2 regions of the Zoogloea sp. GDB6 genome follow, and region 1 is predicted to be linked to the other one. Evidence: riboswitches for the same ligand, from Rfam matches in the RefSeq annotation. Region 1 holds a riboswitch; the other holds the start of a gene.

Region 1 (6,707 bases):
TCAACACCGCCAATTGGCCGCCCAACATCGAAGGCTGATCGCCGATCTGAAAGGAGCCATCACCATGCAATATTCCTCCCAGTCGGTCGCGAAGCCCTACTTCATCGCGGCCATCGGGTTGTTCCTCGGTCAGGTGCTGTTCGGCCTGATCATGGGTCTGCAGTACGTCATCGGGGACTTCCTGTTTCCCGCCATCCCGTTCAACGTGGCCCGGATGGTCCACACCAACCTGCTGATCGTCTGGCTGCTGTTCGGCTTCATGGGCGCGGCTTATTACATGATCCCGGAGGAAACCGAGACCGAGCTGTATTCGCCGAAGCTGGCGATTGCGATGTTCTGGGTCTTCCTCGTCGCCGGGGCTGCCACCATTCTGGGCTATCTGCTGGTGCCGTACGCCACGCTGGCGCACCTGACGGGTAACGACATCCTCGAGACGATGGGGCGGGAGTTCCTTGAACAACCGTTGATTACCAAAGTCGGCATTGTTGTCGTGGCCCTGGTGTTCCTGTTCAACCTCACGATGACCATGTTGAAGGGCCGCAAGACCTCGATCAGCCTGGTGCTGATGATGGGGCTGTGGGGCCTGGCGGTGTTCTTCCTGTTCTCCTTCTACAACCCGTCCAACTTGGTGCTCGACAAGTACTTCTGGTGGTGGGTCGTGCACCTTTGGGTCGAAGGCGTCTGGGAACTGATCCTCGGCTCCCTGCTGGCCTTCGTGCTGATCAAGGTGACCGGTGTCGACCGCGAAGTGATCGAGAAGTGGCTGTACGTGATCATCACCCTGACCCTGATCACCGGCATCATCGGTACGGGTCACCACTACTTCTGGATCGGTACGCCGGAATACTGGCAGTGGTGGGGTTCCGTGTTCTCCGCGCTCGAGCCGATCCCGTTCTTCGCGATGACCGTCTTCGCCTTCAACATGGTGAACCGCCGCCGCCGCGAGCACCCCAACAAGGCCGCCACCCTGTGGGCCCTGGGCACCGGCGTGATGTCCTTCCTCGGCGCCGGCGTGTGGGGCTTCCTGCACACCCTGGCTCCGGTGAACTACTACACCCACGGCACGCAGATCACCGCGGCTCACGGTCACATGGCCTTCTACGGCGCCTACGCGATGGTGGTGATCACCATCATCAGTTACGCGATGCCGATCCTGCGCGGCCGTGCCGCCAACAGCGAGCGTTCCCAGGTGCTGGAGATGTGGTCGTTCTGGTTGATGACCATCGCGATGGTGTTCATCACCCTGTTCCTGACCGCCGCGGGCATCCTGCAGGTGTGGCTGCAGCGCTACAGCAGCACCCCGATCCCCTTCATGGCAGCCCAGGATCAGATCTCGATCTTCTACTGGCTGCGTGAAGGTACCGGCGTGATCTTCCTGATCGGCCTGCTGATGTACATCCTCAGCTTCTTCGTCGGCGGCAGCGAGAAGGCCAAGGCGGCCTGATCCTTCGCTTCCTGATGTACTGATGGATAAAGCCCGGCTCCGGCCGGGCTTTGTCCATTTGGGGTGCCCATTCCGGGGTGGCGACGATCCGATGCCAGCGGCTTGCACCAGGCCGGTGCTCCATGTCGGATGAGTGAGCCATCCAGGGGCGCAAGACGAGCGAAAACACGGGCTTTCCGGCCGATCCGGCCCGGCACAGGATTTGCTGCATGTGCACATATGCCGCCCCGTGCGCGGTCCGTCTGCCGAAAGTGCTCATGCCGAAGAGTCCTGCCTTGCCTGTTCTGGCCCGCCTTGCTGCGGTGCCATTTCTCTGGTCACTGTTTTCCGATGTCGCGCTGGCTGCTGCTCCGGCCCACCCGGATGGCGGCAACACCGCCTGGATGCTGACCGCCAGTGCCCTCGTGCTGCTGATGACGCTGCCCGGCGTCGCGCTGTTCTACGGCGGCATGGTCCGGCGCCGCAACGTGCTGTCCACCATGAGCCAGAGCGTGGCGATCGCTGGGGTGGTGACGCTGACCTGGAGCCTCGTCGGCTACAGTCTGGCCCTGCGCCCCGGTTCGGCCTGGCTGGGCGGGCTCGACCGGCTGTTCCTCGACGGCCTGCAACTGGATGGCCAGGCTGGCATCGATGGCGCGGGCATCCCCGAATCCGTGTTCGCGATGTTCCAGCTCAGCTTCGCGATCATCACCACTGCGCTGGTGCCGGGTGCCTTTGCTGAGCGCATGAAGTTCTCGGCAGTTCTGTTGTTCGCTGCCCTGTGGTCGGTGCTGGTGTATGCGCCGGTGGCCCACTGGGTGTGGGAGCCGGGCGGCTGGCTGGCGAAGCTGGGGGCGCTCGATTACGCCGGCGGCACCGTGGTGCACATCAACGCGGGCGTGGCCGGCCTTGTCTGTGCACTGGTGCTGGGGCCGCGGGACGGTTTCGGCCGGCAGGCCATGACGCCCTACAACCTGGCCCTGACGCTGACTGGCGCGGCCTTGCTGTGGGTCGGCTGGTTCGGCTTCAACGCCGGTTCGGCGCTGGCTGCGGACAGCCGGGCTGGCATGGCGATGCTGGTCACCCAGCTGGCGGCGGCGACTGCTGCGGTGTCCTGGATGGGCGCCGAGTGGCTGATGCGCGGCCGGCCGAGTGCCCTCGGCTTGGTGTCCGGTGCAGTCGGCGGGCTGGTCGCGGTGACGCCGGCCTCCGGCTATGTCACGCCGCAGGCGGCGCTGCTGATCGGCTTCGTTGCCGGTGTCGGCTGCTACCTGGGTGCCACCGCGCTGAAACGCATGCTCGGCTACGACGATGCGCTGGACGCCTTCGGCATCCACGGGGTCGGCGGCATTCTCGGTGCGTTGCTGACCGGCTGGCTGGCCTCACCGGCCATCGGCGGTGTGCGGGGCAACCTGCTGGCCCAGCTGGCGGGCATTGCCGCCACCCTGGTTTATAGCGGCGGTGCCACCTTTTGCGTGCTGCAGCTCATCGACCGCCTGGTGGGCCTGCGGGTGGACGAGCGTACCGAGGCGGAAGGCCTCGACCTCGTCGAGCATGGTGAAACCATCAGCCACGCCTGATCAACTGATTTTCAACGGAACCGGAAAGGAATCGCTATGGAGTCCGATACCGTCATTTACGGCCTGATGGGCCGCATCCACCTGCTGATGCGCAGGGTCAGCAACCGTATCACCGATGTGGAATACATGCGGGTGAACAAGGACTACGCGCGGGAGATCGTGCGCCTGGCCGGGGAGGCCGGCAATGCCGAATTGACCGACCTGGCTGAGCGGCTGACAGCCGCCATGGAGCTGGAAGAGAGATCGGTCGATGGCGACGCGGCCAATGATCGGGTGGCCCGGGGTCTCCTCGAGCGGCTGCGCTCATCGCGCCCCAACTCCACCCACCCGACCGAGCGTTACGTCGGCTCCCTGCGCTGAGGCGGCGGGATGACGTGGGCCTGTTCGTCCGTATCCAGTTCCTCGATCCACTCCAGCTGCCGTTCGAGCACTTCGACGGTGGCTTCGGAAGGGTCGTTGCGACGGGCCCGCAAGCGGCTGCGCAGCTCGTCAAGCGGCGCCGTGCAGGCGAGAATCGCGAAATCGGCGCCATGCCGCTGGGCCAGTTCGGCGAAGGATCTGCGCTCGTCACGCTGGAGGAAGGCCGCGTCGACGATTACCGACCAGCCGGCATCCAGTATTTGGCCGGCCACTTCGGTCAGGCGCGCATAGGTGCGGCGGGTCGCTTCCGGTGTATAGATGCCGCCGGCCACGCAGGAACGGCTGCTGGCCAGCGGCGGTAGTCCGTACAGGCGCTTGCGTTCCACGTCGGAGCGCAGGCGCAGCGTGGCGGCGTGGGGGTCGGCGCGCAGCAACTCGGCGCTGAGGCTGCTCTTTCCGGAGCCGGACAGGCCGTGGGTGATCACCAGTCGCGGACGCGTAGGTGCAGTCAGGCGTGCGGCCTGGGCCAGGTAGTCATCGGTGGTGTCCGGCTGGCCGGCGAAAGCGGCCACCTTGGCGCGGACCATTGCCTTGTACACCGCGTAGAAGCGCAGCACCGGCACGGCGTCGAAATCGCCGGACTCGGTCAGCCATTCATTGAGCAGCCAGACGGCCAGGTCGGGCCGGCGGTGGTCGAGCAGGTCCACATAGGTGAAGGCCAGCTCGGAGGCCACGTCGATCCAGCGGAAGTCGTCATTGAATTCGATGCAGTCGAAAGGGATCACCTCGCCGTGCAGCAGCACCAGGTTGCCCAGGTGCAGGTCGCCATGGCATTCGCGGATGCCGCCGGCGGCCTTGCGGGCCGCCATCCGTGGGGCGATGCGCGCAAACTCGGCCTCGGTCCACGCTTCCAGGCGCTCGAGGCGTGGCGCCGCATCCGGCCGCAAGCCGCGGATGGCGGTGAAGTTGTCGATGGCCGGCGTGCGGATCTGCTCCGGTTCGCCGAAGCGGCTGGCGGCGGGGGCCGTTGCTGCGGCGCGGTGGAAGGCATGCACGACGCGGGCGAGGGCCGACAGGTGCGTCGGCGTCAGCGCGCCGCGGGCACAGACGTGGTCGAGGCGCTGGCTCTCGGCGAAGCGGCGCATCTTGACCGCCCATTCCCCGCTGTCACCGACCGCCTCCAGGCCCAGGTAGAGCTCGGGCGCGAAGCGTCGGTTGAGGCGCAGCTCCTCCTGGCAGAAGAAGTGCCGGCGCGCCGCGGAACCGTAGTCGAGGAAGGGCAGGGTGATCGGCTTCTTCAGCTTCCATGCGAAGCCGTCGGCCAGCAGCAGCCAGGAGATATGGGTTTCGACGAGCTCTGCGCCGAGCTGGGCGCGGAAGGCTTCGAGCCAGGGCGGGAGTGGGGCGGACATGACGTCATTATCCTCCCGTCGCATTAGGCCGAGCGTTCAAAAGTGTCCGCTGCATCCCTGCATTGGGCCGTGTTATCGTCGCGGCCCCCGCTGCTGGAGCTGCCGCCATGACTGCGTTTGTCGATCCCTTCACCTCTCGTCCCGCCGACCTTGCCGAGGCCGAGGCGCAGATTGCCGCTATCCGTGGCCTGCTGGACGCGGCCGGGCTGGCACATCGCAATCCGCCACCAGCGCCGACCACCTGCTGCGGACGTGGCTGCAACGGCTGCGTGTGGGAAGGCTTCTACGCGGCTCTCGGCTGGTGGCGGGATGACGCCCGCGAATTGCTCGCCGCGGTCGACGCCTGAACGCTGCCCGATCTTGGCAGATGGACTGAAAACCCCGTAAAATCCGCCCCTTGCCGAGGAGCGTTGCGACCTGCGAAACCCGTGGGCCAGGCTCGGCAATCATCAACGGCGCTCGCAAACCTTCCAGCCGGGTTTGCCGCGCTGTTCGCTTTTGTGCCGCTGCAGCGCGCGTCCCTCCCGGCTGACAAATCCGTACCGAGGTAGATCCATGCAAGCCGACCGCACCGCCGAACTCCAGTCCGCCCTGACCCATCGCATCCTGATCCTCGACGGGGCGATGGGCACGATGATCCAGCAGCACAAGCTCGGTGAGGCCGACTACCGCGGCCAGCGCTTCGCCGATCATCCCAAGGACCTGAAGGGCAATAACGACCTGCTGGTGCTGACCCGCCCGGACGTGGTCGGCGGCATCCACCGGGCCTACCTGGAGGCCGGCGCGGACATCATCGAGACCTGCACCTTCAACGCCACCCGCGTGTCCCAGGCCGAGTACGGGCTGGGCGACGTGGCCTACGAGCTGAACGTGGAGGGCGCCCGCCTGGTGCGTGAGCTGTGTGACGAATTCACCGCCGCCAACCCGGCCAAGCCGCGCTTCTGCGCCGGCGTGGTCGGCCCCACGTCGCGCACCCTGTCGATCTCGCCGGACGTGAACGATCCGGGCTTCCGCAACATCAGCTTCGATGCGCTGGTCGATGACTACTACGACTCGGCCAAGGGCCTGCTCGAGGGCGGCGCCGACATCCTGCTGATCGAGACTATCTTCGATACGCTCAACGCCAAGGCGGCGGTGTTCGCCGTCGAGAAGCTGTTCGCCGACATCAAGCAGCGTGTGCCGGTGATGATCTCCGGCACCATCACCGACGCCTCTGGTCGCACCCTGTCCGGTCAGACCGCCGAGGCCTTCTGGAACTCTCTCAGCCACGCCCAGCCGATCAGCTTCGGCCTCAACTGCGCGCTGGGCGCCAAGGAGCTGCGCCAGTACGTGGATGAACTGTCCACTGTCTGCGACACCTTCGTCTCCGCCCACCCCAACGCCGGCCTGCCCAATCCGCTGTCGCCCACCGGCTACGACGAGACGCCGGAGCAGTTGGCCTCCGAGATCGTCGAATGGGCCCGCTCCGGCCTGGTGAACATCGTCGGCGGCTGCTGCGGCACCTCGCCGGCGCACATCAAGGCGATTGCCGAGGCGGTCGCGCTGGTCACCCCGCGCAGCATCCCGCACATCGAGAAGAAGCTGCGCCTGTCGGGCCTGGAGCCCTTCAACGTCGGTCCGGAATCGCTGTTCGTGAACGTCGGCGAGCGCACCAACGTCACCGGCTCCCGCGCCTTCGCCCGCATGATTCTCGAAGGTCGCTTCGACGACGCGCTGGCGGTGGCCCGCCAGCAGGTTGAAAACGGCGCCCAGGTCATCGACATCAACATGGACGAGGCCATGCTCGATTCGCTGGCCGCGATGGAGAAGTTCCTCAAGCTGATCGCCTCCGAGCCGGACATCTCCCGCGTGCCGATCATGCTCGACTCCTCCAAGTGGAGCGTCATCGAGGCCGGCCTGAAGTGCATCCAGGGCAAGGGCGTGGTCAACTCC
Region 2 (6,707 bases), 1.2 Mb from region 1:
TGAGGTGGTGCGCGGGCTGGACCTCAGCCTGCGCCCCGGCGAATGCTTCGCGCTGCTCGGCCCCAACGGCGCCGGTAAGACCACCACACTGCGCTGCGCGCTGGGCCTCACCGCCCCCACCGCCGGCGACATCCGTCTGTGCGGCCTGCCGGTTCCCGAGCAGGCCCGGGAAGCCCGCATGCGGGTCGGCGTGGTGCCACAGCTCGACAGCCTCGACCCGGACTTCACCTGCGCCGAGAACCTGATCGTCTTCGCCGGCTACTTCGGCATCCGCGAAAGCGAGATCCGCCCGCGCATCCCCGAGCTGCTGGCCTTTGCCGGCCTGGAGGGCAAGGACAACGCACGCATCCAGTCCTTGTCCGGCGGCATGAAGCGGCGCCTCACGCTGGCCCGCGCGCTGGTCAACAAACCCGAGCTGCTGATCCTCGACGAGCCCACCACCGGCCTCGACCCCCAGGCCCGCCACCTGATCTGGGAACGCCTGCGCCGCCTCACCGCAGAAGGCACGACGATCCTGCTGACCACCCACTTCATGGACGAGGCCGAACGTCTCGCCCACCGGCTGGCCATCCTCGACGCCGGGCGCCTCCTCGCCCAGGGCAGCCCGCGGGAGGTCATCGCCGCCCACATCGAACCGCAGGTAGTGGAAGTCTTCGGTGAATGGACCGGCAACGGCCAGTCCGCCGGCCCCGAATCCGGTGCCGCCGCATGGGCCACCCGCCATGCAGCCAGCTTCAGCAAGCGCTGCGAGATCAGCGGCGAAACCGCCTTCTGCTATACCGACGACGCAGCCCCGCTGCTGGCCCACCTGGCCCATCAGCCCGGCCTGCGCACCCTCCACCGCCCGGCCAACCTGGAGGACGTGTTCCTCAAGCTCACCGGCCGCGAACTGCGCGACTGAACGCCCATGGATAAACCGTCCGCCCGCCGCGGCCACTTTGCTCCGCCACGCCTGTCCCTGCGCTTCGCCGCGGTGTGGCGGCGCAACTTCCTGGTCTGGAAGAAGCTGGCCCTGCCGTCCGTCGTCGGCAACCTGGCCGACCCGGTGATCTACATGCTGGGCCTCGGCTACGGCCTCGGCATGCTGGTGCCGCAGGTCGAGGGCGTGTCCTACATCGCCTTCCTGGCCGGCGGCACCCTGTGCTATTCCACGATGAACGCGGCCACCTTCGAGGTGCTGTACTCCGGCTTCTCGCGCATGCACGTGCAGAAGACCTGGGAGGCCATCATGAACGCCCCGATCGCCCTCGACGACATCGTCGCCGCCGAGCTGGTGTGGGCCGCCAGCAAGGCCACGCTGGCCGGCACGGCGATCCTCGCGGTGATCGCCGCCTTCGGCTTCACCGCCTCGCCGCTGGCGCTGGCAGCGATCCCGGTGATCTTCCTCACCGGCCTGTGCTTCGCCGCCCTCGGACTGATCATGACCGCCGTGGCGCCGAGCTACGACTTCTTCATGTACTACTTCACCCTCTTCATCACGCCGATGACGCTGCTGTCCGGCGTGTTCTTCCCGCAGAGCCAGCTGCCCGACGCGGTACGCCACATCGCCGACGCACTGCCCCTGAGCCATGCGGTCAGCCTCGCCCGCCCGCTGCTGCTCGGCCAGGTGCCGCAGAACATCGCGCTGCACGCCGGCGTGCTGGCCGCCGTCACCGTCGCGGCCTTCTGGCTGGCCCTGGCGCTGACGCGCCGCCGGCTGCTGAAATGAGAACCCCATGAGCACCACCGACGACACCCTGCTGGTCCTCACCAACCTGCCCGACGCCGCCGCAGCCAATACCCTCGCCGCGCTGCTGATCGAACGCCGCCTGGCCGCCTGCGTGAACATCCTGGCCCCGTGCACCTCGGTCTATCGCTGGCAGGGTGCCGTCGAAACGGCCAGCGAAGTGCCGCTGCTGATCAAGACCACCCGCGCCCGCTACGTCGAACTGCAGGCCGCGGTGCAGGAAGCCCATCCCTACGAACTTCCCGAGCTGATCGCAGTCCCTGTCACTGACGGTCTGCCCGGCTACCTGGCCTGGGTCGCCGCCGAAACGCAGGCGGCCACCTGAACGCCTCTGGCGCCTTCTACAGCCCGAGCGCCATTTCTTGATCCATTCGCGGGGCGGCCCGGCCGTGCTGCCCCTACACTGCCGGCCATGATCCGAATCCGTACCTTCCTGCTGCCCCTGCTGCTCTTCATTCTGTCCCTGCTCGGCAGCCTCGCCCACGCCGCCGAAGAGCCGCTGCCGGTCGAACAGGCCTTCCGCGTCTCCGCCCGCGCGGTGGACGACCACACCGTCGAAGTACGCTTCCAGATCGCCGACGGTTACTACCTGTATCGCCACCGCTTCAAGTTTCAGGCCGAAGGCGTGACCTTCGGCGAACCCGCCATCCCGCCCGGCAAGCCGAAGAAAGACGATGCCTTCGGGCAGGTGGAGATCTACCGCCACGAACTGGTCGTCCCGGTGCCCATCGTCGCCGGCAAGCCGCCCTTCGAGCTGGAAGTCAGCAGCCAGGGCTGCGCCGACATGGGCATCTGCTACCCGCCGCAGAAGCAGAGCTTCACCATCGCCGCAGCCGGCGCCGACGGCGGATCCGGCGGCTTCCTGGCCCGTGCGCTGGGCAAGGCCGAAACGCCCGCCGCCAGCGCAGCGCCGGCCTCGGCCGCTCCTGTGGCCGACAGCAGCCACGACGAATCCGGCCGCATCGCCCGCCTGCTGTCCGGCGGCAGCACCGCCACCATCCTGCTCAGCTTCTTCGGCTTCGGCCTGCTGCTGGCGCTGACGCCCTGCGTGTTCCCGATGATCCCGATCCTGTCCGGCATCATCGTCGGCCATGGCCATGCGATCACCAAGGGCCGCGCCTTCGGCCTGTCCAGCCTGTACGTGCTCGGCATGGCCCTCACCTACGCGGCCGCTGGCGTCGCCGCCGGGCTATCCGGCACGCTGCTGTCCGCCGCACTGCAAAACCCCTGGGTACTCGGCGCCTTCTCGCTGATCTTCATCGTGCTGGCCGGCTCCATGTTCGGCTTCTACGAACTGCAGCTCCCCATCGCGCTGCAGAGCCGCCTGTCCGACACCGTCAACCATCAGGGCGGCTCGCCCGGCGGCATCCTGCTGATGGGCGCCCTGTCCGCGCTGATCGTCGGCCCCTGCGTCGCCGCACCGCTGGCCGGCGCCCTGCTCTACATCGCCAAGACCGGCAACGCCGCGCTCGGCGGCGCCGCACTGTTCATCATGGCCCTCGGCATGGGTGCCCCGCTGCTGCTCGTCGGCGTACTGGCGCGCAGCGCGCTGCCCAAGCCCGGCCCGTGGATGGAAGGGGTCAAGCGCGCCTTCGGCGTGATGCTGCTGGGCGTCGCCATCTGGCTGGTCACGCCGGTGCTGCCGAGCGTCGTGCCGATGCTGGCCTGGGCCGGCCTGCTGGTGTTCTCGGCGATCTACCTGCACGCCCTTGATCCGCTGCCGCCCCATGCCAGCGGCTGGCAGCGTTTCTGGAAGGGTTTCGGCGTGCTCGCGCTGCTCGCCGGTGCGGCGCTGTTCATCGGCGCGATGGCCGGCTCCCGCGACCCGCTGCAGCCCCTCGCGATCCTGCGTGCCCAGGCCGCCGGAGCGCCCGCCGCAGCCGAAACCAGGTTCCAGCGCGTCGCCTCGGTGGAAGAGCTCGACCAAGTCATCAAGACCTCCACCCGCCCGGTGATGCTCGACTTCTATGCGGACTGGTGCATCTCCTGCAAGGAGATGGAGCGCTTCACCTTCGCCGACCCGGCCATCGCCAAACGCCTGGCCGGCTTCCAGCTCGTGCAGGCCGACGTCACCGCCAACAACGATGCCGACAAAGCCCTGCTCAAGCGCTTCAATCTGTTCGGCCCGCCCGGCATCATCTTCTTCAAGGCGGGCGGAGAAGAACGCCAGGATCTGCGCGTGGTCGGCTTCCAGGAAGCGGAGGTCTTTGGCAAGGTCCTCGACGCAGCGCTGTAGGAGCGCGGCAAAATTCTCAAGAAAATCAGCGTCGATCCGCTATAATCGCCCCCCTGAATCGAGGAGCGCTGCAAGACCGCCGGGTGCAAGGCCCGCCGTCCCAGGCTCGATGTCGGTGCCGCGAGGCTTTTCTCCGCGTCACCCGCAACCGCGCTCACCCGTCCATGCTTGTTTGCAAACCCGTGCCGGGCACGGGGAGACGCGGTGAGCCATCATCCCGAGCCACGCGTAGTCCCTTCCCGGCCACATGTTCGAGGAGTTCTCATGAACGCTGTGGCTGAAAAGTTCACCGATTTCGTTATTGCCGACCTGTCCCTGGCCGACTGGGGTCGCAAGGAAATCCGCATCGCCGAAACCGAAATGCCCGGCCTGATGGCCATCCGCGAGGAATTCGCCGCCAAGCAGCCGCTGAAGGGCGCGCGCATCACCGGCTCCCTGCACATGACCATCCAGACCGCGGTGCTGATCGAGACGCTGACCGCTCTCGGCGCCGAAGTGCGCTGGGCCTCGTGCAACATCTTCTCGACCCAGGACCACGCCGCCGCCGCGATCGCCGAAAAGGGCATCCCGGTGTTCGCCGTGAAGGGCGAATCCCTCACCGACTACTGGGACTACACCCACCGCATCTTCGAGTGGGCCGACGGCGGCTACAGCAACATGATCCTCGACGACGGCGGCGACGCGACGCTGCTGCTGCACCTGGGCGCCCGCGCCGAGCAGGATCTGTCGGTGCTGGACAACCCGGACAGCGAGGAAGCCGTGGTGCTGTTCGCCTCCATCAAGGCCAAGTTGCAACAGGATCCGACCTGGTACTCCACCCGCCTGGCGCAGGTGAAGGGCGTCACCGAGGAAACCACCACCGGCGTGCACCGCCTGTACCAGATGCACGCCAAGGGCGAGCTGAAGTTCCCGGCCATCAACGTCAATGACTCGGTCACCAAGTCCAAGTTCGACAACCTCTACGGCTGCCGCGAATCCCTGGTGGACGGCATCAAGCGCGCCACCGACGTGATGATCGCCGGCAAGATCGGCGTGGTGCTCGGCTACGGCGATGTGGGCAAGGGCTGTGCACAATCCCTGCGCGGCCTCGGCGCCACCGTGTGGGTCACCGAAATCGACCCGATCTGCGCGCTGCAGGCAGCGATGGAAGGCTTCCGCGTGGTCACGATGGAAGACGCCGCCTCCATGGGCGACATCTTCGTCACCACCACCGGCAACGTGGGCGTGATCACCCACGACCACATGAAGGCGATGAAGAACAACGCCATCGTCTGCAACATCGGCCACTTCGACTCCGAGATCGAAGTCGCCAGCCTGCGCCAGTACGAGTGGGAGAACATCAAGCCCCAGGTCGATCACATCATCTTCCCGGACGGCAAGCGCATCATCCTGCTGGCCGAAGGCCGCCTGGTTAACCTCGGCTGCGCCACCGGCCACCCGAGCTTCGTGATGAGCAACTCCTTCGCCAACCAGACCCTGGCCCAGATCGAGCTGTTCACCAAGCTCGAGCAGTACCCGGTCGGCGTCTACGTGCTGCCCAAGCATCTCGACGAGATGGTGGCCCGCCTGCACCTGAAGAAGATCGGTGCCAATCTCACCGTGCTCTCCCAGGCCCAGGCCGACTACATCGGCGTGCCCGTCGCCGGCCCCTACAAGGCCGAGCACTACCGCTACTAAGAGCTGGCCCCTGCCCGCCGACGCCCATGCGCCGGCGGGCCCACGAGGAAAATCCCGTGCCGAACAAGACTCCCTTCTCCATCGAATTCTTCCCGCCCCAGACCCTGGAAGGCGTCGAGAAGCTGCGCGCCACCCGTGCCCAGCTGGCCGTGCTGCAGCCCGAGTTCTTCTCGGTCACCTTCGGTGCCGGCGGCTCCACCCAGGCGCGCACCTTCGAAACGGTGTTCGAGATCCAGCGTGAAGGCCACCAGGCCGCGCCGCACCTGTCGTGCATCGGCTCCACCCGCGAGCACATCCGCGAGATCCTGCTGCGCTACAAGGACGAAGGCATCCGCCGCATCGTCGCCCTGCGTGGCGACCTGCCCTCCGGCGTCGGCGATCCGGGCGAACTGCGCTACGCCAACGAGCTGGTCGAGTTCATCCGCGCCGAGACCGGCGACCATTTCCGCATCGAAGTCGCCGCCTACCCGGAATACCACCCCCAGGCGCGCACGCCGCAGGACGACCTGCTGGCCTTCAAGCGCAAGGTGGATGCCGGTGCCGACTCGGCGATCACCCAGTACTTCTACAACCTCGACGCCTACCTGCACTTCCGCACCGAATGCGAGCGCCTCGGGGTCAACGTGCCCATCGTGCCGGGCATCATGCCGATCGTCTCGTTCTCCAAGCTGGCACGCTTCTCCGATGCCTGCGGCGCCGAGATCCCGCGCTGGATGCGCCGCAAGTTCGAAGCCTTCGGCGACGACTCGGAATCCATCAAGGCCTTCGGCCTCGACGTGGTCAGCGAGCTGTGCGCCAAGCTGATCGAAGCCGGCGCCCCCGGGCTGCACTTCTACAGCATGAACCAGGCCGGCCCCACCATCGCCCTGTGCGAACGGCTGGGCATCGGCCAGGTCAACAACAAGCAGGGCTGAGCGCCATGCGTGATCCCTACGAAGTCCTCGGCGTCGCGCCGAGCGCCTCGGCGGAAGTCATCAAGACCGCCTACCGCAAGGCGGCGCGCCTCTACCATCCGGACCGCAACCCCGATCCAGGCGCCGCAGCGCGCTTCCGCGACATCCAGACGGC

The links. Region 1 has a riboswitch for S-adenosylhomocysteine ahead of metH (methionine synthase). Riboswitches for the same ligand answer to the same signal wherever they lie in the genome.
Region 2: it holds a riboswitch for S-adenosylhomocysteine, as region 1 does, so the genes downstream of both, ahcY (adenosylhomocysteinase) here and metH (methionine synthase) in region 1, are expected to answer to the same signal.

Annotation. Positions count from the first base shown of each region.
Region 1 is NZ_CM161497.1:4,775,224-4,781,930, reverse strand. It holds gene AC1PQG_RS21860 (c-type cytochrome) at 1-38, shown strand, start outside; gene AC1PQG_RS21855 (cbb3-type cytochrome c oxidase subunit I) at 65-1,444, shown strand; gene AC1PQG_RS21850 (ammonium transporter) at 1,702-3,003, shown strand; gene AC1PQG_RS21845 (hypothetical protein) at 3,040-3,363, shown strand; gene AC1PQG_RS21840 (bifunctional aminoglycoside phosphotransferase/ATP-binding protein) at 3,342-4,775, opposite strand; gene AC1PQG_RS21835 (oxidoreductase-like domain-containing protein) at 4,883-5,122, shown strand; S-adenosyl-L-homocysteine riboswitch at 5,172-5,243, shown strand; gene metH (methionine synthase) at 5,331-6,707, shown strand, end outside.
Region 2 is NZ_CM161497.1:216,650-223,356, reverse strand. It holds gene AC1PQG_RS01010 (ATP-binding cassette domain-containing protein) at 1-901, shown strand, start outside; gene AC1PQG_RS01005 (ABC transporter permease) at 908-1,708, shown strand; gene cutA (divalent-cation tolerance protein CutA) at 1,716-2,051, shown strand; gene dsbD (protein-disulfide reductase DsbD) at 2,139-3,962, shown strand; S-adenosyl-L-homocysteine riboswitch at 4,017-4,125, shown strand; gene ahcY (adenosylhomocysteinase) at 4,227-5,639, shown strand; gene metF (methylenetetrahydrofolate reductase [NAD(P)H]) at 5,696-6,553, shown strand; gene AC1PQG_RS00980 (DnaJ domain-containing protein) at 6,559-6,707, shown strand, end outside.